2 regions of the Listeria sp. MAN/IMW/UF464 genome follow, and region 1 is predicted to be linked to the other one. Evidence: predicted binding sites of a transcription regulator. Region 1 holds the regulator's gene; the other holds the start of a gene.

Region 1 (12,098 bases):
AAAACATTTTAAAATTCACAAAATCTCCAAATTTTATTAGCTAAATTACTTACTTTGTCATTTGTTAGACACCCAAAACAGTATTTTTTCACAATTAAAATGGTTTTGTAAAGTATCATAGCTGTATTTATGTTAAAATAAACACATAAATAGCTAAAAAATGAACGAAAATGACAAAACACACGGGAGTTTTAGATTTAATGGTAAAATGGAACAAAATTTATACATATAGCGAAAGAATTGAAGAATGGGAAAAACAAACAATTATAGAAATACCCTCTTATAGTGAATATGCGGGTTATTTTTTCTTATTGCCGCGAAAAATGGTATTTTCTGTTTCTCCGGATTATAGTTATTTTTATTTTCCAGATACATGGATTTTTACATTAAAAAAGCATACCGAAAAAAAGAGTATAGATGCAGCAACAATGATGCTCCTTTTTAAGCAGGAAAACGAAGAAATAATGCAACATTTTCAAACAAAAAAAATAAACGATAGTATCGTCAAAGTTCGTACACATATACCTAAAAAAATTGAAAAAGATGTGATAATTGCAAATGACCTTATTAGACAACCAAATACAAGCAATACAGAAACTTAAACAATATAATGTTGGCGCTTTATTTATGAAACCCGGTGCAGGCAAAACACGTGTAGCTTGCGAATTAATTAAGGAAGTAAGTCCTGATTATGTCTTGTGGATCACACCATTCCAGACGAAAGAAAATCTCGCTAATGAGATTAAGAAATGGGGCTATGAATTTCCACAAGATATTATTGGCATTGAATCCCTTTCCAACTCAGATCACTTATATCTAAAATGCCGGGATAAACTAAAGAAATCGTCTAACAGCTATATTATTATGGATGAAAGTTTAAAAATAAAAAATAAACACGCGCTCCGAACGCAACGAGCCATTAAACTTTCTCGATTAGCAAACTATCGACTAATCATGAATGGAACTCCATTAAGCAGAAATATTTTAGACTTATGGTCGCAACTAGAATTTCTCTCTCCTAAAATATTGAACTTAAGTTTTTCCCAGTTCAAAAAAACATTTTGCGAATATGTAACCATTACCCAAGTATCGAAAAACAAACAACAGTCAATGGACATTATTAAGAAATATCATAATTTAGAGTATTTATACCAATTAATCGCTCCTTTTACATTCTCTTCTTCGCTTGAATTAAAAGTTAATTGGCATTATATTCGTCACGATTTCACTATAGACGACGAACTTTTGCAAAAATATTATGAAATAAAAGATGATTACCTTCAAAAAGCAGCTGCTTACACAATTAATATTAATTTTCTAGAGATGTCCCAAGTGATGCAACATTGTTATTGCCTCTCTTCAGAAAAATTCACTATTGTCGAATCTTTAATTGCAGGAAAAGAAGCTACAACCATCATTTTTTGTAAATATAAGCGATCAGAAGAAGCATTAATTAAAGCGTTTCCTAATGTAAAAATTACCACTTTTGCTAAATCGTCTTACGGGCTTAATTTGCAATATTATAATCAAATTATTTATTTTGATAAAACATTTGATTATTCTCAGCGCGATCAATCAGAACGTCGGATTTACCGCACCGGCCAAACACAAGACTGTTACTATCATGATTTAAGCGGAAATGTTGGTCTAGATAACCTAATTGATTCAAACATTTCTAAAAAAACGAGTTTATTGCATGAATTTAAAAAAGAACTCTCACAAAAAAATTCTTTTGAGGTGATTATGGATGCTTTCTAAAACAGTCTTTGATGCTTCCCAAGAAAGAATGGAAGTTATTTTTTCCGAATTCGATAACATCATTGTGTCATTTTCTGGCGGTAAAGATAGTGCTGTGATGCTTCATTTAATGATTGATTATATAAGAAAAAATAATATTCAAAAGAAAATTTATGTATATCATTTGGACTATGAAGGTCAATATTCAGCGACGAGTGATTTTGTAGCTGAAATGTTAACCAGTAACTTAGATATTATCGAGCCGCTTTGGTGTTGCCTTCCTATTGCAGCCCAATCCGCAGTTTCGATGTATACCGACCACTGGATACCTTGGGAAAAATCAAAACAAGATATTTGGGTAAGAGAAATGCCTGATTATCCATCTGTGATAAATGAAGACAACGCCCCTTTTGATTTTGATTTCCATACAATTTGGGACTACGAATTCAACAAGAAACTTATCCACTGGCTGCATACTAAAAATAAAGCTGAAAAAACCATTGCCTTAATCGGTATTCGACAACAAGAATCGCTCAACCGCTATAATGCGATCCATAAAAAAGAACGCATGTATAAAAATTATAATTGGACTACTGAAATTTCCAAAAACATATATAACGCCTACCCGATTCATGATTGGTTAGTAGAAGATATATGGACTGCAAATGCTAAATTCGATTGGCCTTACAATAAAATTTACGATTTGTTTTACCATGCCGGTTTAACTTTAAACGATATGCGCGTCGCTAGCCCTTTCAATGATTCCGCAACCGAAAGTCTTAAGTTATATCGCGTAATTGAACCTGCGCTTTGGTCTAAATTAGTTGGTCGCGTGAACGGAGCCAATTTCACAGCTATTTATGGTGGAACTTCAGCGATGGCATGGAAAGAAATTAACTTACCTCCAAACCACACATGGAAATCTTATTTGGAATTTTTACTTACAACCTTACCGAGTTATACAAGAGAACGTTATTTAAAAAAATTTAAAACAAGCATTAATTATTGGACCGAAAAAGGCGGCGCTTTAAAAGTAGAAACCGTAGAGGAATTAAAAAACTTAAATGTACAAGCTGACTTCCTTGGAAAACCTCAAAATAAACGTACATATTCCAATCCCATGGAAATTGTTCGCTTTAAAGAATATCCAGATGACTTGAAAATCAAAGAATTCGCCAGCGTTCCAACATATAAAAGAATGTGTATCGCTATTTTAAAAAATGATTACACCTGTAAATATATGGGTTTTGGTCAAACCAAGCTTGAATTAGAGAAAAGAAAACATGCACTAGAGAAATATAATAATATTTTATGAGGTGATATAATGAATTATAAAAGCCCAGTATACAACGTCACTCCCATTCACTACACCAAACTTCAAGCAAATAATTATAATCCAAATACTGTTCCAGCCACGGAACTAAAACTACTAGAAAAATCTATTTGGGAAGATGGATTTACACAACCAATCGTTTGCTATCCCTTGGAAAACTCTGATAAATATGAAATAATAGACGGGTTTCATCGATATACTATCATGCAGACTTCTAAACGGATCCGCGAAAGAGAAAAAGAATTATTACCAGTAGTTATTTTAGAAAAAGATACCGTAAACCGGATAGCTTCTACTATTCGTCATAATCGTGCTCGCGGTTTTCATAACGTAGAACTTATGTCTTCTATTGTTGGTGAATTAGCAGATAGCGGCATGTCAGACAGCTGGATTATGAAAAATATTGGAATGGATGCAAATGAAATCTTACGCTTAAAACAAGTGAGCGGCCTTACTCACCTCTTCTTAGATAAAGAATTCAGTAAAGCTTCTGATTAATTGAAGAAAAGAGGAATTAAAATTGAAAGAAAATAAATACGATGACAAAGAATTTTTTGAACAATATAGTCAAATGCCTCGTTCTAAAAACGGACTTGCAGCAGCTGGAGAGTGGCATGAATTTAAAAAACTTCTCCCAGACTTTAATGGAAAGACAGTACTTGATTTAGGCTGCGGATTCGGTTGGCACTGTATTTATGCAGCCGACCATGGTGCGAAGAAAGTAGTTGGAATAGATTTATCTGAGCGCATGTTAACTGAAGCAAAACAAAAGACCACTTCAAATGCAGTTAATTATAAACAAAAAGCGATAGAAGATATGGATAATGAGCCAGAGATGTATGATGTTATTAGGAGTTCACTCGCTATTCATTATGTCGCTTCCTTTCAAGACATTTGTAAAAAAGTCCATACTAATTTAAAAACCGGTGGCGAGTTTATTTTCTCTGTCGAACATCCAGTTTTTACCGCGGATGGCAGACAAGATTGGTATACTGACGAAACTGGTAATAAGTTACACTGGCCAGTTGATCGCTATTTTAACGAATCGATTCGAACAACCCATTTCCTTGGCGAAGATGTAAAAAAATACCATCGCACCCTTACAACTTACATCCAGACACTCCTTCAAAATAATTTTGAGCTTAAAAGTGTTATTGAACCAGAACCAGCTCCAGAACTTAAAAATTTACCAGAAATGCAAGATGAATATCGTCGTCCAATGATGTTAATTATTTCGGCAACTAAAAAGTAATCAAAAACCCTTCTAAGTTATAATAGAAGGGTTTTACTTTGTTAAAAGATTATTTCTTTGCTTTTTTTGGTTTTTCTTTTTCTTGCTGTTTGTTCATCGCGCTCATCATTTGATTGATTTTCTTTTGTGATGGTTTTTGACCCATTTGCGCCATCATCATTTGTAACATTTGTTCGTTAATTGGCGGATTGTTTTTTAAATAGCTCATCATATAACGTCTTGCAATAAAGAATCCTCCCGCAAGACCAGCTAGTAAACAAATAATGCCGACAAGAATGTAAATCCACATAGTCTCTTTTCTCCTCCTTGAAACAAAATCCTCTTTTATTGTACTTGATTTATATTAAACAGACAATACTTTTCAAGAAAACTTATCATCTAGATCAATTTATCAATAAAAGCTGCAAACAACCTCGTAATTATACCATTAAAGGCACCCCTGCGCAATCTATAAAAGCATAAAAAAAAGACCGCCCTAGATAAATATACTAGACGCGGTCTGTTTGTTTAATTAAAGTGATTTTACTGTATTAACAACGTTTTCTACAGTAAAGCCATAATTTTTAATAACTGTTTCACCTGGAGCAGAAGCACCAAATTTGTCAATTCCAATCACTTTACCATCTAAACCAACATAACGTTCCCAACCAAAGCTAGCACCCATCTCTACTGCTACACGTTTTCTAACAGCATTTGGTAAGACGCTTTCTTTGTATTCTGCTGATTGTTTTGCAAATAGATCAAATGATGGCACGCTCACAACGGATACATCTGTTCCTTGAGCTTGAAGTTCTTTTTGCGCTTCAACAGCTAAATTAACTTCAGAACCACTTGCAAGAATAATTGCTTCTGGAACCTCACCTTTAGCTGGAGAGATAACATAAGCACCTTTTTTAACGCCTTCTGCAGATAATTTCGCAGAATTTGGTAAAGTTGGTAATCCTTGACGAGTAAGAACAAGCACATGTGGAGTATCTGTCGAAGTAATCGCTAGTTTCCAAGCCTCTACTACTTCATTTCCATCAGCAGGACGGATAACAGAAAGTCCTGGCATAGCACGTAAGCTTGCAAGTTGCTCGATTGGCTCATGGGTTGGACCATCTTCCCCAACAGCAATACTATCATGTGTCATTACGTATGTTACAGGTAAATGTTGGATTGCAGATAAACGAATCGCAGCACGTACATAGTCAGAGAATACAAAGAATGTACCTCCGTATACTTGTAGTCCGCCGTGTAGTGCCATACCGTTTAACGCTGCACCCATTGCAAATTCACGAACACCAAACCAGATATTTCTTTCTGCTGGTGTTTTTTTAGTGAATTCACCATCTGTTTTAATTGTTGTATTGTTAGAACCAGCAAGGTCTGCTGAACCACCAAAAATAGTAGGTATTTTCGCAGCTAATGCATTGATAACTTCACCACTTGAAGCACGGCTAGCAAGTGCTTTAGAATCGTCATATACTGGAAGATCTGCATCCCAATCAGCTGGTAACTTGTTATTTAAGCTATCTTCTAATTGTTTAGCAAGCTCTGGGTATTTCGCTTTATAAGAAGCAAATAATTCGTTCCATGCTGCTTCTGCTTTTTCACCGCGTTCTCCAATAGTTTCTTTAAAGCGAGTTGTAACTTCTTCAGGAACAAAGAATTTTTCTTCGTAGTTCCAACCATAAGCTTTTTTCGCTTCTAAAATACCTTCGTCACCTAGAGGAGCACCATGAACTTTACTAGTACCTGCATTAGGAGCACCAAAACCAATAACTGTTTTAACTTCAATCATTGTAGGTTGTGATGTATTTTGTTTTGCTTTTTCAATAGCAGCTAGGATTTCTGCTGTATCATTGCCATCTTTAACTAATAAATGTTCCCAACCATAAGCTTCAAAGCGTTGTTTTACATTTTCAGAGAAAGATTTGTCTAAATCGCCATCAAGAGAAATATCATTGGAATCGTATAAAACAACAAGTCTTCCAAGTTGTTGGTGACCTGCGTAAGAAGCCGCTTCAGAAGCAACACCTTCCATTAAGTCTCCATCTCCACATAGCGCATAAGTATAGTGATCCACAACTGGGAAACCATCTTTGTTATATTTTGCTTCAAGATGTCTTTCTGCCATAGCCATACCAACAGCCATCGCAATACCTTGACCAAGTGGACCAGTAGTTGCATCTACTCCATCAGTATAACGATATTCTGGGTGACCTGGAGTTTTACTTTCCCATTGACGGAAGTTTTTAAGGTCTTCTATTTCTAATTTGAAACCACTTAAATGTAATAAACTATATAAAAGCATTGAGCCGTGTCCAGCAGAAAGTACAAAACGATCACGGTTAAACCAATGTGAATTTTTAGGGTTTGTATTTAATACGCGAGACCAAAGTGCATAAGCCATTGGAGCCGCTCCCATTGGTAATCCCGGATGACCAGAATTTGCTTTTTGAATTGCATCAATTGATAATGTACGAATTGTATTTACTGCTAAACTATCTGTGTTATCGAACAAATGAAACATCCTCTCTTCAATATAATTTTAACTACTTTTAATAATAAGCCTAAAAAGCAATTAACACAACTAATAATTGCTTTAAATTGCTTAATTGATTGGTATTTTTGTTCATTTGCGCAAAAATGTTCATTTGGTACTAATTTTTACTTCTTATTTTTTCTCATTTGTTTTATTTTATGCGGTGTTACATCATTTCCTTTAGGGTCAATAATCGTAGTATTTTCGATTGTTCCCTTCATATGAGTGCGAAACGACTTAATATATTCTTTCCTTAATTTTTCTTGTTCTACTTTTTCATCAGCAGTTAGAGTCCCTGCTTTTTTCTTTTTAGAAAGTTCATTGATTCTATCTATTTTAGCTTTTTCTAGCATCACACTTCATCCTTTTCTTCATTATATTAAAATAAGAAAGTAGCTAAATCGCTACTTTCTTTATTATATCATAAACGACACTAAAATCGTTTCTACTGGTTTGCTAATTGAATAGTACTATCGCTTCTTTGTAACTTTGTTTCGTGTACTGGTATAACTACAGAATCCCCAGCTTTCACATGTCCATCTGTAAGGTTATTTTCTTTTTCAACCCAAGATACAAAATCTGCTTTTGCCATATCGCTCTTCGCTGCATATTGGTCTGCAAGTGCCCAAATAGAATCCCCTTCATTTACATCTACCTCAGAATACTCACTGCCACTCCCAATAACAGTGCACATCAATATAATTCCTAGAACTAAACAAGTTATTACAAATATAATAGAAACATAAAATTTATCCCAAATTAATTTTAAAGTCATTAATAATCCCTCCAAAAAAGAATGTACGTTCGCTTTTCTATATTATAGAACAGCCGTTCGCATATGTCAATAAAAAAACGAACCTTTGTTTGCATATTGGATTTTCTTTTGCTATACTTGATTTATAAAATAACCATTAAATCAATGAGGTGAAACCATGAAAATATCTAAACGTCAACAAGATATATATGAATTTATAAAATCAGAAGTAAAAGAAAAGGGTTATCCACCTTCCGTACGTGAAATCGGTGAAGCTGTTGGTTTAGCATCTAGCTCCACAGTCCATGGCCATCTTGCTCGACTTGAAGGTAAAGGACTAATTAGACGTGACCCTACGAAACCTCGTGCTATTGAAATTTTGTCTTTAGAAGATGAAGCAGAGACGCCGAATGTAGTCAATATCCCAATCATCGGTAAAGTTACTGCCGGAATGCCTATTACAGCGATTGAGAATATAGAAGAGTATTTCCCACTCCCTGAATATATGGCTGCAGGAGAAACCAATGTCTTCATGCTTGAAATCGACGGAGAAAGTATGATAAATGCCGGGATTTTAGATGGAGATAAAGTAATTGTTCGACAACAAAGTTCAGCAATTAATGGTGAAATTGTCGTAGCGATGACCGACGAAAACGAGGCGACTTGTAAACGTTTCTATAAAGAAGCGAATCATTTTAGATTACAACCAGAAAATGATGCACTAGAACCAATTATCTTAAATAACGTTACTATTTTAGGCAAAGTTATTGGCCTTTATAGAGATATTCACTAAAAGCTATATTTTGTTAGGCGGTTTTTATATTGATTTATTTTGAAACAGATAGACTAATTGCAAGAGATTATGTAGCAAGTGATTATGTTCCCTTTAGCGAAATGAACGGTGACAAAGTCGTAATGAAGTACTTTCCATCTACACTTTCAAAAGAAGAAAGTAATGCTTTTTTAGAAAGAAATCAACAAGAATTAACGGCACTTGGCTACGGACTTTTTGCCATTGAAGAAAAATCTACCGGCGAATTTATTGGTTTTACCGGTTTTCATGAAGCAACTTTTGAAGCTGCGTTCACCCCTTGTATCGAAATTGGCTGGCGCTTAAAGAAAAGTGTATGGAACCAAGGTTATGCAACCGAAGCCGCACTAGGAGCTCTCGATTTCGCCAAACAGAAAACAACTATTGATGAAATTTACAGTTTCACCGCTATGTTAAATAAGCCATCAGAACAAGTAATGAAAAAAATCCATTTTACAAAAGTAGCTACATTTATGCATCCTGCTTTAGCGGACGGACATCCTTTAAAGCCACATATTCTTTATAAAGCATAGGAAAAACCCTGTACAATTTTGTACAGGGTTTTCTTAGCTCCAAATAAGGAGTGAAATATAAAGTCCGACGAGTGTAATAAACAATACTGGAATAGTAATCACAATACCTATTTTAAAATATGATCCCCAGCTTATTTTTATACCCTTTTGAGCTAATACATGTAACCATAGTAACGTTGCAAGCGAACCGATTGGCGTTATTTTAGGCCCTAAGTCAGATCCGATAACATTTGCATAGACTAACGCTTCTTTCATCACTCCTGTAAATGAAGTATGATCGATTGCAAGTGCATTAATCATTACAGTTGGTAAATTATTCATTACAGACGACAATATCGCGGCAATAAAGCCCATCCCAATCGTACCTACGAAAAGCCCATAATGAGCAATATATGAAATAGCCTCTGCTAATAATTTAGTAATGCCAGCGTTTTGCAAACCGTATACGACGACATACATCCCAACCGAGAAAAACACAATATTCCACGGCGCCCCTTTTAAAATCTTCCTTGTAGAAACAGCATGACTCTTTCCACCAACTAGCAAAAAGATAAACGCTACAAGTAAAGCGATAAATGACACTGGAATGTCCAAAAAGCTACTTAAGAAATATCCAATCACAAGAATGATAAGTATTCCCCATGAAATCCGAAACATTTTTTTATCTTTAAGCGCAGAAGCCGGCTCACGAATTCCACTAATTTCATAAGTTCTAGGTAACGCTTTTCTAAAATAAATATAAAGAACAATAATACTCGCAACCAACGAAAAAAGCGTCGGAATCAACATCATTAATGCGTACTTTGAAAAACTAATGCCGAAAAAGTCAGCCGAAACAATATTCACTAAATTACTTACAACAAGTGGTAAAGACGTCGTATCAGCAATAAATCCACTGGCAATGATAAAGGGAAACACCTTTTTCTCATCAAAATTAAGCGCACGCACCATCGCCAAAACAATTGGAGTTAAAATCAAAGCTGCCCCATCATTCGCAAAAAGAGCTGCCACTAGTGCTCCCAAAATAGAAATAAGTACAAACATGAGTAATCCGTTCCCTCTTGCTAACCTTGCCATATGTAACGCTGCCCATTCGAAAAAACCAATCTCATCTAATATAAGTGAAATAATAATAATTGCAATAAAAGCGAGTGTTGCATTCCAAACGATGCCTGTTACAGTTACAACATCTGTTAAAGTGACAACGCCAAGTAATAATGCGAGTAATGCTCCAATACAAGCGGACCATCCAATCGACAAGTTTCTAGGTTGCCAAATAACAAATATAAGCGTTAAGGCAAAAACTAAAACAGCTAAAGTAATCTGCATACCTGCCCCTTTCCCTAGCAAATATTAATCCCTTTTGCTAACACATTTATAAATATATGCCTCAATCACCAAAACATCAAACATTTGATTTTCAATTGCATAAAAAAAGCTCGCTCCCAAGTCGGAAACGAGCTTTTTAATATTAATAAATTTCAAGATATTGTTCACGTTCCCACGGATGAACCGCTGTACGGAACATATCACATTCAATTGTTTTCGCTTCAATGAAATGTTCGAAAATATGTTCACCTAAGCCATCACGGATGATGTCATCTTTTTCAAGCTCGATTAAAGCATGACCTAAGCTTTCTGGTAAATCATAAATTCCTGTTGCTTCACGTTCCTCTTCGTTCATGCCGTAAATGTTACGGTCAACTGGAGCTGGAGGAGTTAGCTCATCTTTAATGCCGGACAAACCAGCTTTTAGAAGTACAGCCATTGCTAAATATGGATTAGCGGATGGATCCACACTACGTAATTCAAGACGAGTACTTAATCCGCGAGAACTAGGAACACGTACTAGTGGGCTACGGTTTTTACCTGACCATGCAATGTAACATGGTGCTTCGTATCCAGGAACTAAACGCTTGAACGAATTAATTGTCGGGTTAGTAACAGCTGTAAATCCACGAGCGTGTTTTAACATACCCGCTAAGAAATGATAAGCTGTTTTGCTTAATTCAAGTTCGCCTTCTTTATCAAAGAACGCATTACCTTCTTCTGTAAATAAGGACATATTGAAATGCATTCCTGAACCATTTACACCAAATAGTGGTTTCGGCATAAATGTAGCATGTAAACCGTGTTTGCGAGCAATTGTTTTAACTACTAACTTAAATGTTTGGATGCTATCACACGCAGTAATTGCATCTTCATATTTAAAGTCAATTTCATGTTGACCTGGAGCTACTTCATGGTGAGAAGCTTCAATTTCAAAGCCCATTTCTTCTAATTCAAGTACAATGTCACGACGACAGTTTTCGCCTAAATCAGTTGGTGCTAAATCGAAGTAACCACCGCTATCATTTAATTCAAGTGTTGGGCGACGATTTTCATCTAGTTTGAATAGGAAGAATTCTGGTTCTGGTCCTAAGTTGAATTCAGTGAAACCTAGCTCTTCCATTTCTTTAAGTACACGTTTTAAGTTGGCACGTGGATCTCCTGCAAATGGTGTCATATCAGGATTATAAATGTCGCAAATCATTCTTGCTACTTTCCCTTTTTCAGCTGTCCAAGGGAATACTACCCATGTGTCTAAGTCCGGGAATAAATACATGTCGGACTCTTCAATTCTTACAAAACCTTCTATGGAGGAACCATCAAACATAATCTTGTTATCTAGTGCTTTCTTTAGTTGGCTAACAGGAATTTCCACATTCTTTATTATCCCGAGAATATCCGTGAACTGTAAACGAATAAATTTTACATTTTGTTCATCTGCAAAGCGGAAAATGTCTTCTTTTGTATATTTTGCCATAATCTAAATTCCTCCTAAATAATCTTTTTATATTAACTTCTAAATAAAGTAAATACCTCTTCTAATCTTTTTAAAACCTTGGTAATTGTTGTTTTCCTGTGGCATCTTGTTTTACAAAGCGGCCGGCTTGTTGCATTTCTTTTCTAAGTATTTTGCGTACATCATCATCTGTCAAAGGTTCTTTTGATTCTTTTTGCTGCATTTGATACATTTTCTTAATTCCCGCAATATTCAGACCATCATTCAAATAATCTTTTATCTCTAGCAAAACATCAATGTCTTGAAGTGAGTACAAACGGTGATTTCCTTGATTGCGTGCTGGATGGATTAATCCTTGGTCTTCAT
Region 2 (12,098 bases), on a different contig from region 1:
GCAAATAGCTTCTCCTTTGAAAACTTGTACAGAAGGATCTACACCACCAACTTTGATAGTTGCTCCTTTTGGTGCGATATTTCCAAACAGCATCGAAAGTCCACCAACTGGGCTATAAGGATTTTCTTTTGGATGGATAACGTCTGTATTATTAATTTTTGCATCAGCAACATTTTCTCTAATTGTCTTTCCAGTAACCGTTATGCGGTCTGGATGAATAGCGCCGCCAAGATCAACAAGTTCTTTAATAATGGCAGAAACGCCGCCAGCTTCATGAACATCATGCATCGAGTAAGAAGAAGAAGGGGCGATTTTGGAAAGGTAAGGGACGCGTTTAGCGATGTCATTGATACGTTCTAAATCGTAATCTTCAATCCCAGCTTCATTTGCAAGGGCGAGTGTATGTAAAACAGTATTTGTAGAGCCACCCATTGCCATGTCTAGAGCAAATGCATCATCTATCGCATCTTTAGTAATAATGTCACGAGGACGAATATCTTTTTTCACTAAATCCATTAAATGGAATGCTGACTCTCTAATAAGTTCTCGGCGTGCATCCGAAACAGCAAGCGTTGTACCATTTCCCGGAACAGCCATACCGAGGATTTCCATTAAACAGTTCATTGAGTTTGCAGTGAACATTCCTGCGCACGAGCCGCAAGTCGGGCACGCGTTTGCTTCCATATCAAGGAAATCTTCTTGTGACATACTGCCTTCTTTAAAAGCACCAACCGCTTCAAAAACGGAAGAAAGAGTAAGGGCTTTTCCGTGAGCAGATAATCCAGCTTTCATAGGACCACCAGAACAGAAGATAGCAGGTACATTTGTACGAACAGAAGCAAGTAGCATCCCGGGTGTGATTTTGTCACAGTTTGGAATGTAGAAAACACCATCGAACCAGTGTGCATTTATGACAGTTTCAGCCGCATCAGCAATAACCTCACGAGAAGGGAGGGAGTAACGCATACCGATATGCCCCATAGCAATGCCGTCATCTACACCAATCGTATTAAATTCAAATGGGATACCGCCAGCTTCTCTAATAGCTTCTTTAGCCACATCCGCAAGTTCTCGCAAATGAACATGACCTGGCACAATATCAATGTAAGAGTTACAAATAGCGATAAATGGTTTATCCATATCACCTGGACTTTTGATTTGACCTGTGGCATGCAGCAAACTTCTTGCTGGAGCCTGTTCAACACCTTTTTTAATTTTGTCACTACGCATATGACTTTACCCCATTTCTAATTAAGAATTATTTGCCGACGCTGAATTTTTAGAATTTGCAAAATAGCGTGGCATTAATATATATGAATAAGTAGTTGCTTGCTTGATAGTTACTTTTCTATGCTTAAACCTTGAAATCTAGCTAAAGAAAAAGCACCCCAATGATGAAAACAATGGGATGCTTTGCCAGAATCCCATTTAACGTAAACAGGACTCAAACTACTGTAAATTTCTACAGTGCTCAAAGTCCTTTTAGAGTAATAAAATTGTAATGACTGATTTGGTCGTTTTCATAAGTCATTATCCCCTTCGTTAAATGGTTTTAGATTTCCGATTAGTCGCACATTTTTGAAAAAAATTAATATCAAGAAATGTTATGTTATTATTTAATATATATGGTTGCCATGCGATTGTCAATTGTTATTTTGAAAGTTTTCCGTCAGTTTGCACAATTCAAGCAACTTACTCTTTTATACTAAATTAGTACCTGGTCTTATATTTGACTTATAACTTAAATGGAAGCGCATTCAAAAATGAAAGGTCAAGTATATAGTCAGAATAGTTTTATTTTTATAGTTTTACTCGAATTAATTAATATTTTGGATAAAAAATCACACATTAGTTGCGTTTTTATAGCAAATTCTGCTAAATTGAAAGTAATAAATTAGTAGGAAAGTCAGGTTTTTGCTGTGGATAATTTGGAAACAGATCGATTAATTTTAATAAATTACACATTAGAAATGATTCAAGCAACGATAAATGGGACAGAAGCTTTAGAAAAAACAAGCGGCTACCACGTGTCGCCTGACTGGCCCGGAATTGATTTCTTTTTTTATTTGCCATATGTATTAGAAAATGTAAAAAAAGACGATAAAATGATTAAATGGACACGTTTAGTCGTTTTAAAAACAGAAAATAAAATTATCGGTGAAATTGGCGGACAAGGAAACCCAGATAAAACAGGAGAAATCGAAATTGGCTATAGTATTGTTCCAGATTATCAAAATAAAGGATATATGTCAGAAGCGCTCATTAGTATGATTGATTGGCTAGAAAACCAACCCGTCATTAACCGCATATTTGCTAGATGTTATGAGCAAAACGAAGCTTCTATCCAAGTACTAAAGCATAATCATTTTGTACATATTAAAGAAAAAGATACTGAAGAGAAACAAGGAAGAGTGATGATGTGGGAATATCCAATAAAACAAACCTGATTATTATCGCCTCAGGAAAACCAAAAATTTGGGATAAGCTTCCGGATATTGGTCCAGTTAAGGCAAGTGAAGTGTATACCGGAACGTTTCATCGTTTAAGTAAAGCTTATGCGGAACAGTTTGCGGATAATTATTTGATTTTATCCCCAAAATACGGATTTTTAAGACCAGATGATATTGTTGCAAAAACCTATGATGTCCGTTTTACGATGAAAGGGGTAGGGGAAGACACAATTCAGCTTGATGAACTGAAAGAACAGTGGGAGCAACTACAAATAAACCCTTCTGAACCAATCCCGATGTTAGGCGGCAAAAAATTCAGAGGGTTACTAATGAGTATTACTGACGGTAAACAGCCATTCAGTTTTCCACTTGAAGGTGCGACTGGAATTGGTATTATGCAACAAGAGTTAAAGCAAGCTGTCGCGACGAATGTTCCACTAAATTGTGCTAAGTAGAAGAAGGGCGGCAGTTATTAGTAAAAACATAACTCCCATATTGACGTTTTTCCGAATGAAGAAATATATGGTTTGTAGCGCCATCAAAATAGCGAGTGATACAGTAATAAGGTGTAGCATAGATCGACCTCCTATATGTTTACACGGAAGAACTTAATTAAACAGTTTACGAACCTTCTCTAGTAACGAGGTAGGTTCTTCTTCGGCGTTTTCCTGTTCTTCCTTATACAAATGAATATCTTCTTTATTGACCGCTTTTTGACAGGCAAGGACGAGATAAATATCTGTTTCACCTTCTAAACGACTGACGATAGAAAATTCATGTTTACATTTTTCCGCTAGCTTAATGTAAGGGCGCAGAGAATTATAGTGCAGTAATCCATTTAACAAAAGCTTCGAGTCACTGTTTTCTAGTATTGCTTTTTCTAGTTCTGGAAGATACTCTTGGGTTAAAACTTCTTCTTTTGTGAGCGCGACTAATACGCGTTCGCGGTATGTTCCTAAATATTTTTTCTTCTCAGCGGGATTAATTTCTTTTGCCCCATACATGCCTTTTTCTAGGTAGTCATCAATATTTTCAGCCATTATATGAGCTCCTTTAACTAGTTAGTTTTCCTCTCTATTCTAACATGCATAGGGGTTTTTGCAAGTAAACAAAGAAAACCAGAAACAGGCTAAAATAGCCATATTTCTGGTTTTTTGATTAATCGATTGGGAACCACTGGAATCCGTCACGTTGGATAAGGTCGTCTGCTTCTTTTGGACCCATCGAACCGGATTTGTAGTTAGGGAAGTGGTCTTTAGTATTTGTCCAAACATCTGCCACATGGTCGATAAAGTTCCATGATAGCGATACTTCATCCCAGTGAGAGAAGTAAGTTGCATCACCGCGTAGGCAGTCTAAAATTAATTTTTCATAAGCTTCAGGTGTATTCATACCATCTGGAGAAGAATGAATGTAATTTAAGTTAACTGGCATTGTAACCATTCCTTGACCAGGTTCTTTTACATTCAAATGAAGTGTAATACCTTCGTCCGGTTGGATATGAATAACAAGTACGTTACCACCAAGCGATTGTTGTTGCCCGAATAAATTCAGTGGCACATCTTTGAACTGAATAGCAATTTGGGTTGTTTTCTTCGCAAGACGTTTACCAGTACGGATATAAAATGGAACACCAGCCCAGCGGAAGTTATCGATTTCAAGTTTAGCTGCAACGAATGTTTCCGTATTGGAATGAGGATCCACATTATCTTCTTGACGATAGCCTTTAAGTTCTTTGCCACCTACTTCACCAGGCCCGTATTGACCACGAATAAAGTTTTGGTGAACTTCTTTACCTTCAAAAACGCGTAACGAACGAAGCGCGCGAACTTTTTCATGACGAATCTCGCGTGTCGTTAAGTTAATTGGCGGCTCCATCGCAAGTAAAGAAACGATTTGGAGAATATGGTTTTGAACCATGTCTCGTAATGCGCCACTTTCGTCATAATAACGTCCTCGGTCTTCAACGCCGAGCACTTCTGTCAAAGTAACTTGAATGTTATCAATGTAACGATTATTCCAAAGCGATTCAATGATAGAATTGGCAAAACGAATAACCGAGATATTTTGGATCATTTCTTTTCCTAAATAATGGTCAATACGATAAATTTCATCTTCCTTGAAAGCTTGACGAAGCGAATTATTTAATTCTTCCGCACTAGCTAAATCATGACCAAATGGTTTTTCGATAATTAAACGATGGAAACCGTCTGTGTCTACAAAACCTTCAGATTTAATGCGGCTAGCAATCGTTCCAAAGAAGTTCGGTGCCATTGCAAGATAGAAAAGGCGATTACCACCTAATTCATATTTAGCGTCTAATTCATCAGACAAATCTTTTAAAGTTACATAAGATTCTTTATTTGTTACATCATGGGATTGATAGTAGAAATGAGAAGCAAATGCATCCGCGTCTTTTTCGGAACCGTCAATGTCTTTGATAGACTCTTTTACTTTATCACGGAAGAAATCGTTACTCCATTCACGACGAGCCGTTCCAATTACAGCAAAATTGTCGCCAAGAGATCCCTTACTGTACAAATGATATAGCGAAGGGTAAAGTTTGCGATTTGCCAAATCTCCCGTACCGCCAAAAATAGTAATCAGTGCTTTTTGTTCTAACTCATCTGTCATACGTCATTTACCCTCTTTCTTATTCTCTTAATGGCAAAAAATTAACTGCTAAGAAAAAGATTTCTTAGTTTGAAAAGAACCCCACAAAAAAAGGCCTTATTAAATGAGCTATTAATTTTCCTCATTAGTCCATACTATTTTATCCATAAAGAAGCATTTGTGCAACTGTTTGGTTCGAATATTTTTTTAATTTGACAGTTATTTCTGAATTATAAGGGTTTTTAGCATGAAAATGTTTATTTCCTGTTCGATTAAGAATGTGATAAAATAAGACACGAACTGGGAAGGGAATGGAACAAAATGGAACTTGTTTTTTTAGGAACTGGAGCAGGCGTACCGTCGCGAGGCCGTAATGTCACATCCATCGCACTTTCAATGTTAAATGAACGAAATGCAATTTGGCTTTTTGATTGCGGGGAAGCAACCCAACATCAAGTTTTGCGAAGCCATATCAAACTTAGCAAGCTAGAAAAAATATTTATTACTCACATGCACGGAGACCATATTTTTGGACTGCCAGGCTTATTAAGTAGCCGTTCTTTTCAAGGTGGAGATTCCGATTTGACTATTTATGGCCCAGCTGGAATAGCCGAATATGTCGAAACTTCCTTAAGACTCAGTGGAACAAGGCTTACATATAAAATCAATTTTGAAGAAATAGAGCCAGGTGTGATTTTTGAAGATGAGATGTTTCTAGTTACAGCTGACGATCTTGACCACGGCGTACGCAGTTTTGGTTACCGCATTGTTGAAAAAGATAAACAGGGCGCACTTAATGCTGAAAAACTAAAGGCGGACGGCGTCGAAGCGGGACCAGTTTTTCAAAAGCTAAAAAACGGCGAAATCGTAACATTAGCTGATGGACGCGTAATCGATGGTAAAAATTATATCGGTGAGCCACAAAAAGGGAAGATTATTAGTATTTTTGGTGATACAAAAGAAACTGTTAGCGAACTAGAATTAGCAATGAACGCCGATATTTTGGTTCATGAAGCAACATTTGAAGGTGATAAAGCAAAAATGGCAGGAGAATATATGCATTCGACAACGCTTCAAGCGGCAAACCTTGCTAAAGCTGCCAATGTCAAAAAATTAATTTTAACCCATATCAGCTCAAGATATGATCGAGATGCAAGTAAAGAACTATTAATAGAAGCAAAAACTGTTTTTGAAAATACTGAAATAGCTTATGACTTAGCTGTTTTTCAAGTAGGAGAGTGACAAAATGAACCCTTTTTTGAAGAATAAAACGGTATTAATTACCGGGGCTTCTAACGGTCTTGGCGCTGAAATTGCAAGACAAGTTGCTGCGTCCGGTGGCAATGTTATTATAACAGCCAGAAGTACGGAAAAATTACTAGATTTACAAAAAGATATACATGATAATTTTTCAGTAGAAGCGACTTATTTTACTTTAGATATGACGGATTTCGAGCAAGTGAAACAAGTCAGCGCAGAGATAAATGCTTCGTATCAAATCGACGTATTAGTCAACTGTGCAGGTTTTGGTTTATTTGAAAACGCGGTAGATATTCCATTTGAGACAATTGAAAAAATGTTTGATACGAATGTACTGGGCTTAATTCAACTCACACAACTGATTTTACCGCAAATGCAAGCACGCAAAGCAGGACATATTATTAATATTGCTTCCCAAGCTGCTAAAATAGCTACACCAAAATCAACTGTTTACTCAGCAACGAAATATGCGGTTTTAGGTTTTTCTAATGCACTTCGTTTAGAACTAATGCCAGACAAAATCCATGTTACAACGATCAATCCTGGCCCAATTGCTACAAACTTTTTCGATGTAGCGGATAAATCAGGGAACTATTTAGAAACAGTTGGCAAATTAGTGTTACAGCCAGAAAAGGTTGCGCGTAAAACAGTGCAAATTATGGGAACTAAGCGCCGCGAAATCAATTTACCTTTTGTAATGAATATTGCGACACGACTTTATCAAGTAATGCCACAAGTTATCGAATTCTTCGGTAAAGGGGCATTTTTAAAGAAATAAATCAGAAGAAAATACCTTATGAAAATAGGGTATTTTTTTCTTGTAATTAATGAGTTTAACCTTTATAATTGAATAAGAACGCTTGTTCGTTTTAAGGGAGATGCAGTTATGGATACGAGTAGAAAAATTATTCATATTGATATGGACGCTTTTTATGCATCTGTAGAACAACGCGACCATCCTGAGTTCCGAGGAAAGCCACTTATTATTGGTGGGGATCCTAATAAACGTGGAGTTGTTGCGACTTGTTCTTATGAAGCGCGCAAATTCGGTGTGCATTCAGCTATGCCCGCCAGACAAGCCGCTAAACTTTGCCCGAACGGTATTTTTATTCACGGCAATATGGCTCATTATGTAGAGGTTTCTAATCAAATCCGCGAAATCTTTTCCAGATATACGGATATTATCGAACCACTCTCTTTAGATGAAGCTTATTTGGATGTAACTGAAAATAAAAAAGGAATGAAATCCGCCACAATGGTTGCACGTGAAATCCAGCAGACGATTTACCGCGAGCTTGGTCTAACTGCTTCTGCCGGCGTATCATTTAATAAATTTATCGCAAAAATCGCTTCTGATTTTAAGAAACCTGCTGGGATTACCGTGGTTGCACCTGAAGAAGCAGAAGCCTTTTTAGAACAAATTCCTGTAACCAAATTTTATGGGGTAGGGAAAGTGACAGCGGAAAAATTACATCGCCTTGGAATAGAAACTGGAGCAGATTTGAAGAAGTGGAGCGAATGGGACCTTATTCGTGAATTGCATAAGCATGGCTATCAGTTGTATCGACATGTTCGAGGTCGTTCGAATAACATTGTGAATCCGCATCGTGATCGCAAATCAGTAGGCAAAGAAACGACTTTTGAATTTAACGTCTTAGATAGTCGAATTCTCGAACAAAGCCTCATGCAATTTGCCAAAAAAGTAGAAGAACGGCTTATCAAATTACAAAAACATGGCAAAACGGTAGTACTAAAACTACGCTACAGTGACTTTACAACCATTACTAAGCGCCTTACTTTAAACGAATATACCAATGATGCAAACCAAATTTATCAAGCGGCAGCCCTTCTTTTAAGAGAAAGCTATACTGGTCAGGATAGTATTCGTTTGATTGGACTTACCGTAACCAATTTAAAACCTGTTTACTTTGAAAATTTACGTTTAGAAGGACTTTAAAAAAAGGCTAGCACGATTTAGGTGCTAGCCTTTTTGATTATTTCATTTCCAGTAAACGTTCTTTCAGTTCTTGCTCCATTGTAACTAGCTCTTTCTCAGCTACGGCACGTTTAGCACGGCCTTCTTGTTGGATTTTAAGTGTTTCTTGCAAGGTTTCAATTAAGCTGGACTGTGTTTCTTTAAGTGTTTCGATGTCCACGATACCTCTTTCATTTTCACGCGCTGTTTCGATCGCGTTTGTTTTTAGCATATCGGCATTTCGTTTTAGAAGTTCGTTCGTTGTTTCAGAAACTTGGCGTTGAGCGGCTACGGCTTGTTGTTGACGAAGCAACGTAAGCGCGATGGCTACTTGGTTTTTCCAAAGCGGAATGGCAGTCATAATGGAAGACTGAATTTTTTCAGCGAGTGCTTGGTTTGTATTTTGGATTAAACGTATTTGCGGCGCTTGTTGGATAGTGATTTGACGACTTAAGCGTAAATCATATACACGCTTATCAAGTCGATCCGCAAATTGTGTTAAATCATTTACTTCTTGATAATCCATTTGATCGCCAGTTTGTTCTGCTTTTTTGCGAAGTTCTGGGAGCATTTTTGTATTAATTTCTTCTAATTTTAATTCTCCAGCAGCAATGTAAATGTTAAGTGCTTGGAAGTAATCTTTATTTTTATCATAAAGCTGTTCTAGGAAAGAGTTATCTTCCATTAAACGCTTTTTGGAATGTTCCAGTTTCAACGCGATGCGGTCAATTTGGGTACCAATTTTTTGATATTTAGAAGTAATTTCATTGATGGATTGTTTAACTCGGTGGAACATTTTTGTGAAGACGTTTTTGTTGCGAGCAGCTAGTTCATCTGGATCCGCTTCTTGCAAGCGGAACATTAAATCACTAATAATATCGCCAATTGGTCCAACATCTTGCTTTTGCACATGAGCTAACATCGAGTGAGAAAAGTCATGCAATTTAGCTTGGGCAGGTGCTCCGTAACCAAGAATCGCTGCTTGATTTCCAGGTTCGATTTGTTTGGATAACTCTAACGCTTGTTTTTTATTTGTTTCTGTAAGCATATCAACTAGGCGGGGAGCCGCATCTGTTTCGTTATTTACGATACTTGCAGCTGATTCGCCGTCTGATCCGAATGGGTTAGCTAGAAGATCATCTAATGTTTGGTTAAACTCTTTCTCCACTACTAAATCTTTTAATTCATTTGTTTCTTCACTTGGCTTGTTCTCGGTCATCTTTTGTACCCCTTTCGAATTTCTTTTTCTGTTTGGAAATGGAGTTTTTCGCTACTTCTAATTCAAAATCGAGATTGTTTACATCTTGATTCAAAAGTGTAAATAAATCCTTTTCAATAACACGACTTAAATCATTTAAAAGCGTGCGTGTATCAGAAAGAGTTTGATAAATTTTCTTGTCTTTTACAGGTTGTTTTTCTAAGAAAGCATATTTTTCGGTGAGCTCTACTAAAGAGTCAAGATGAGAGAAAAAGAAATCTTCTGCTTCATAAAAACGTTTAGGTTCTTCTTTTACAATGCCGTAAATTCTTTTAGTAAGTAAAAGTGTTTTGTTGCGCTCTTGGAAAGAATATAGCGCTTTGTTTTGTGTCATAATTTTTTGAAGGCGGATAATTTTCACACGAGCTTCTTCTAAGTTAGTACGAATATATTTATATTCTTTCTTGGTTAATCCAGTTGCAATCATTTGCGCCCGGTCTCCAGCTTTAGATGAAAAGAAAAATAGGATAGCTGCAACAGCGATAACAATTGTTGCAATTACCAAGCCACTATGGATAAGTGAAGTAAGAATACCACCCAAAATAATGACAAGTAAAATAGAACCTGTGAATGCTAATATCTTTTTAAAAACGGTCATTATACATCTTCTCCTTTAAGTACCTGTTTAAAAGGTCCGCTTTTTCTTAATAGTATATTTTTCTAAAAATAAAGATTGATGGAATGTAACTACCATTTAAGTATATTTAGTATGTGAGCACTAAGCAAGTAGCATGGTTTTTATATTTTAGAAAGTGTCCTTTATTTGTTCTTATCATACCATATTTAGAAAACAGATGTTATCAGTCGTGCGATGTAAATTAAACTCGGACTTAGTTATGTTATAATGAAAAAAAACGAGAAGTAGGTGGCAGAAATGGACTCACTAGAGGAAAAAACGCTTCATACAGAAAAGATTTTTAGTGGAAATGTTATTGAATTGCAAGTAGATGATGTGGAGTTGCCGAATGGGGAAAAGAGCAAGCGCGAAATCGTCAAGCATCCCGGAGCTGTGGCAATTATACCTTTTTCAGCAGATGGAAGAATGTACTTAGTAGAACAATTCCGAAAGCCACTCGAAAAAAACATTATCGAAATTCCAGCCGGTAAAATGGAGCCGGGGGAAGATCCGCTCGTGACCGCAAAACGGGAACTAGAAGAAGAAACTGGTTTTCAGTCCGATGATTTAACATATCTCACTTCTTTTTATACATCACCTGGGTTTGCTAGTGAACTTTTACATATTTATGTAGCACGGGATCTTCGGAAAATGGAACACCCTCTAGCACAAGATGCAGATGAATTTATTAATTTAGTCAAAGTAACGATGGAAGAAGCAGAACAGTTAATAGCACAACAATTCATCCATGACGCAAAAACAATGTACGCGATACAGTACTGGAAATTACAACTATTAATAGAAGAAAACGAATAAACCGGATGAAAAACTTCTTTGGGAATACTTGGCATAAAGAATGGAAATATGTTATCATAAACATGAAAAGAGAGCCATGCAAGAACATGACCCTCAAATGTAAGCCCCATTTAAGGTGGCAGCTAGTCTAATATGGTATAAAAATAACCACTAAACTCGCCAAAGTTTATGAGTGGTTATTTTTTTGTGTTATTTTGACTGTTTAGTAACAACACTAAAGTTGTAAAAGCAACTGCAAAAGAGAGTGCTTCATAAACGGTCATGGGTTATCTTTTCCAGGAGTTCCTAACAAAAAAGTCATAGGCATCCCCCTTTCTTGTTGAAAGAGCTAGCCACCACCATAAACTTGCTTACGTACTTATACTATATCACCTGGAACCTAGTTATTCTATCCATAATAAAGCGATTATTGAAATTAGTATTATCAAGCTAAAAGTGGAATTTTAAAGACTTTAGATAGCATGAAAAACAGTAATTTGGATACTATTATTGATTATAGTTTTTGATTGACTACCTGGTCAAAAGTGGTTATACTCAAGTTGACTAAGTGGTCAATAAAAAGGTGGAGGAGAGAACATGGAAGCAATTAAGGTGGAATCACTCACAAAAAATTATCATAAAAAACGAGCAATTGAAAATGTGAATTTGTCGGTAAATGAAGGCGAATTATACGGTTTTATCGGTCCAAATGGAGCTGGGAAATCAACAACTATCAAAGTCTTATTGAATTTTATTTATGCAACGAGCGGAAGTGCCACGGTTCTCGGAAAAGATGTAGTGAAACAGTCAGCAGAGATTAAGAAAATGGTCGGATATGTCCCTAGTGAAGTTCGCTATTATCCACAAATGACTGCAAATGATATTATCCACTATGCTGCTAAATTCCATCAAATCAAAAATGCAACACAAAAAATGAATAGATATTATGAAATGTTTTCGATTGATCCGAAAAAACGCTTTGGTGAAATGTCGCTTGGAAATAAGAAGAAAGTAGCGATTGTTGCTGGACTTATTACCGAACCGCAATTATTCATTTTGGATGAACCAACGAACGGCCTTGATCCTTTGATGCAACATTATTTATTTAAAGAAATGACCGAGCGGAATAAA

The links. Region 1 encodes LexA, which represses DNA repair genes until DNA is damaged. Its sites were predicted from a motif close to CGAACATATGTTCG; they were not measured.
Positions count from the first base shown of each region.
Region 2: dinB (DNA polymerase IV) is a predicted target of LexA. The motif match lies at 7,177-7,190, and genes of this name have one in related genera.

Region 1 covers NZ_JBZWZP010000001.1:398,356-410,453, forward strand. Annotated here, with positions in the region: gene AC4PG0_RS01995 (hypothetical protein) at 201-602, shown strand; gene AC4PG0_RS02000 (SNF2-related protein) at 553-1,758, shown strand; gene AC4PG0_RS02005 (phosphoadenosine phosphosulfate reductase) at 1,748-3,052, shown strand; gene AC4PG0_RS02010 (IbrB-like domain-containing protein) at 3,062-3,568, shown strand; gene AC4PG0_RS02015 (class I SAM-dependent methyltransferase) at 3,591-4,322, shown strand; gene AC4PG0_RS02020 (YneF family protein) at 4,372-4,611, opposite strand; gene tkt (transketolase) at 4,834-6,828, opposite strand; gene AC4PG0_RS02030 (DUF896 domain-containing protein) at 6,975-7,202, opposite strand; gene yneA (cell division suppressor protein YneA) at 7,295-7,624, opposite strand; gene lexA (transcriptional repressor LexA) at 7,782-8,396, shown strand; gene AC4PG0_RS02045 (GNAT family N-acetyltransferase) at 8,426-8,947, shown strand; gene AC4PG0_RS02050 (arsenic transporter) at 8,981-10,276, opposite strand; gene glnA (type I glutamate--ammonia ligase) at 10,419-11,753, opposite strand; gene AC4PG0_RS02060 (MerR family transcriptional regulator) at 11,824-12,098, opposite strand, start outside.
Region 2 covers NZ_JBZWZP010000002.1:337,869-349,966, forward strand. Annotated here, with positions in the region: gene ilvD (dihydroxy-acid dehydratase) at 1-1,230, opposite strand, end outside; gene AC4PG0_RS08895 (GNAT family N-acetyltransferase) at 1,920-2,447, shown strand; gene AC4PG0_RS08900 (DUF6884 domain-containing protein) at 2,420-2,905, shown strand; gene AC4PG0_RS08905 (hypothetical protein) at 2,888-3,025, opposite strand; gene AC4PG0_RS08910 (YueI family protein) at 3,059-3,490, opposite strand; gene zwf (glucose-6-phosphate dehydrogenase) at 3,609-5,084, opposite strand; gene rnz (ribonuclease Z) at 5,385-6,305, shown strand; gene AC4PG0_RS08925 (SDR family NAD(P)-dependent oxidoreductase) at 6,310-7,101, shown strand; gene dinB (DNA polymerase IV) at 7,210-8,280, shown strand; gene AC4PG0_RS08935 (toxic anion resistance protein) at 8,318-9,517, opposite strand; gene AC4PG0_RS08940 (5-bromo-4-chloroindolyl phosphate hydrolysis family protein) at 9,495-10,154, opposite strand; gene AC4PG0_RS08945 (NUDIX hydrolase) at 10,431-10,988, shown strand; gene timA (macrodiolide ABC transporter ATP-binding protein TimA) at 11,565-12,098, shown strand, end outside.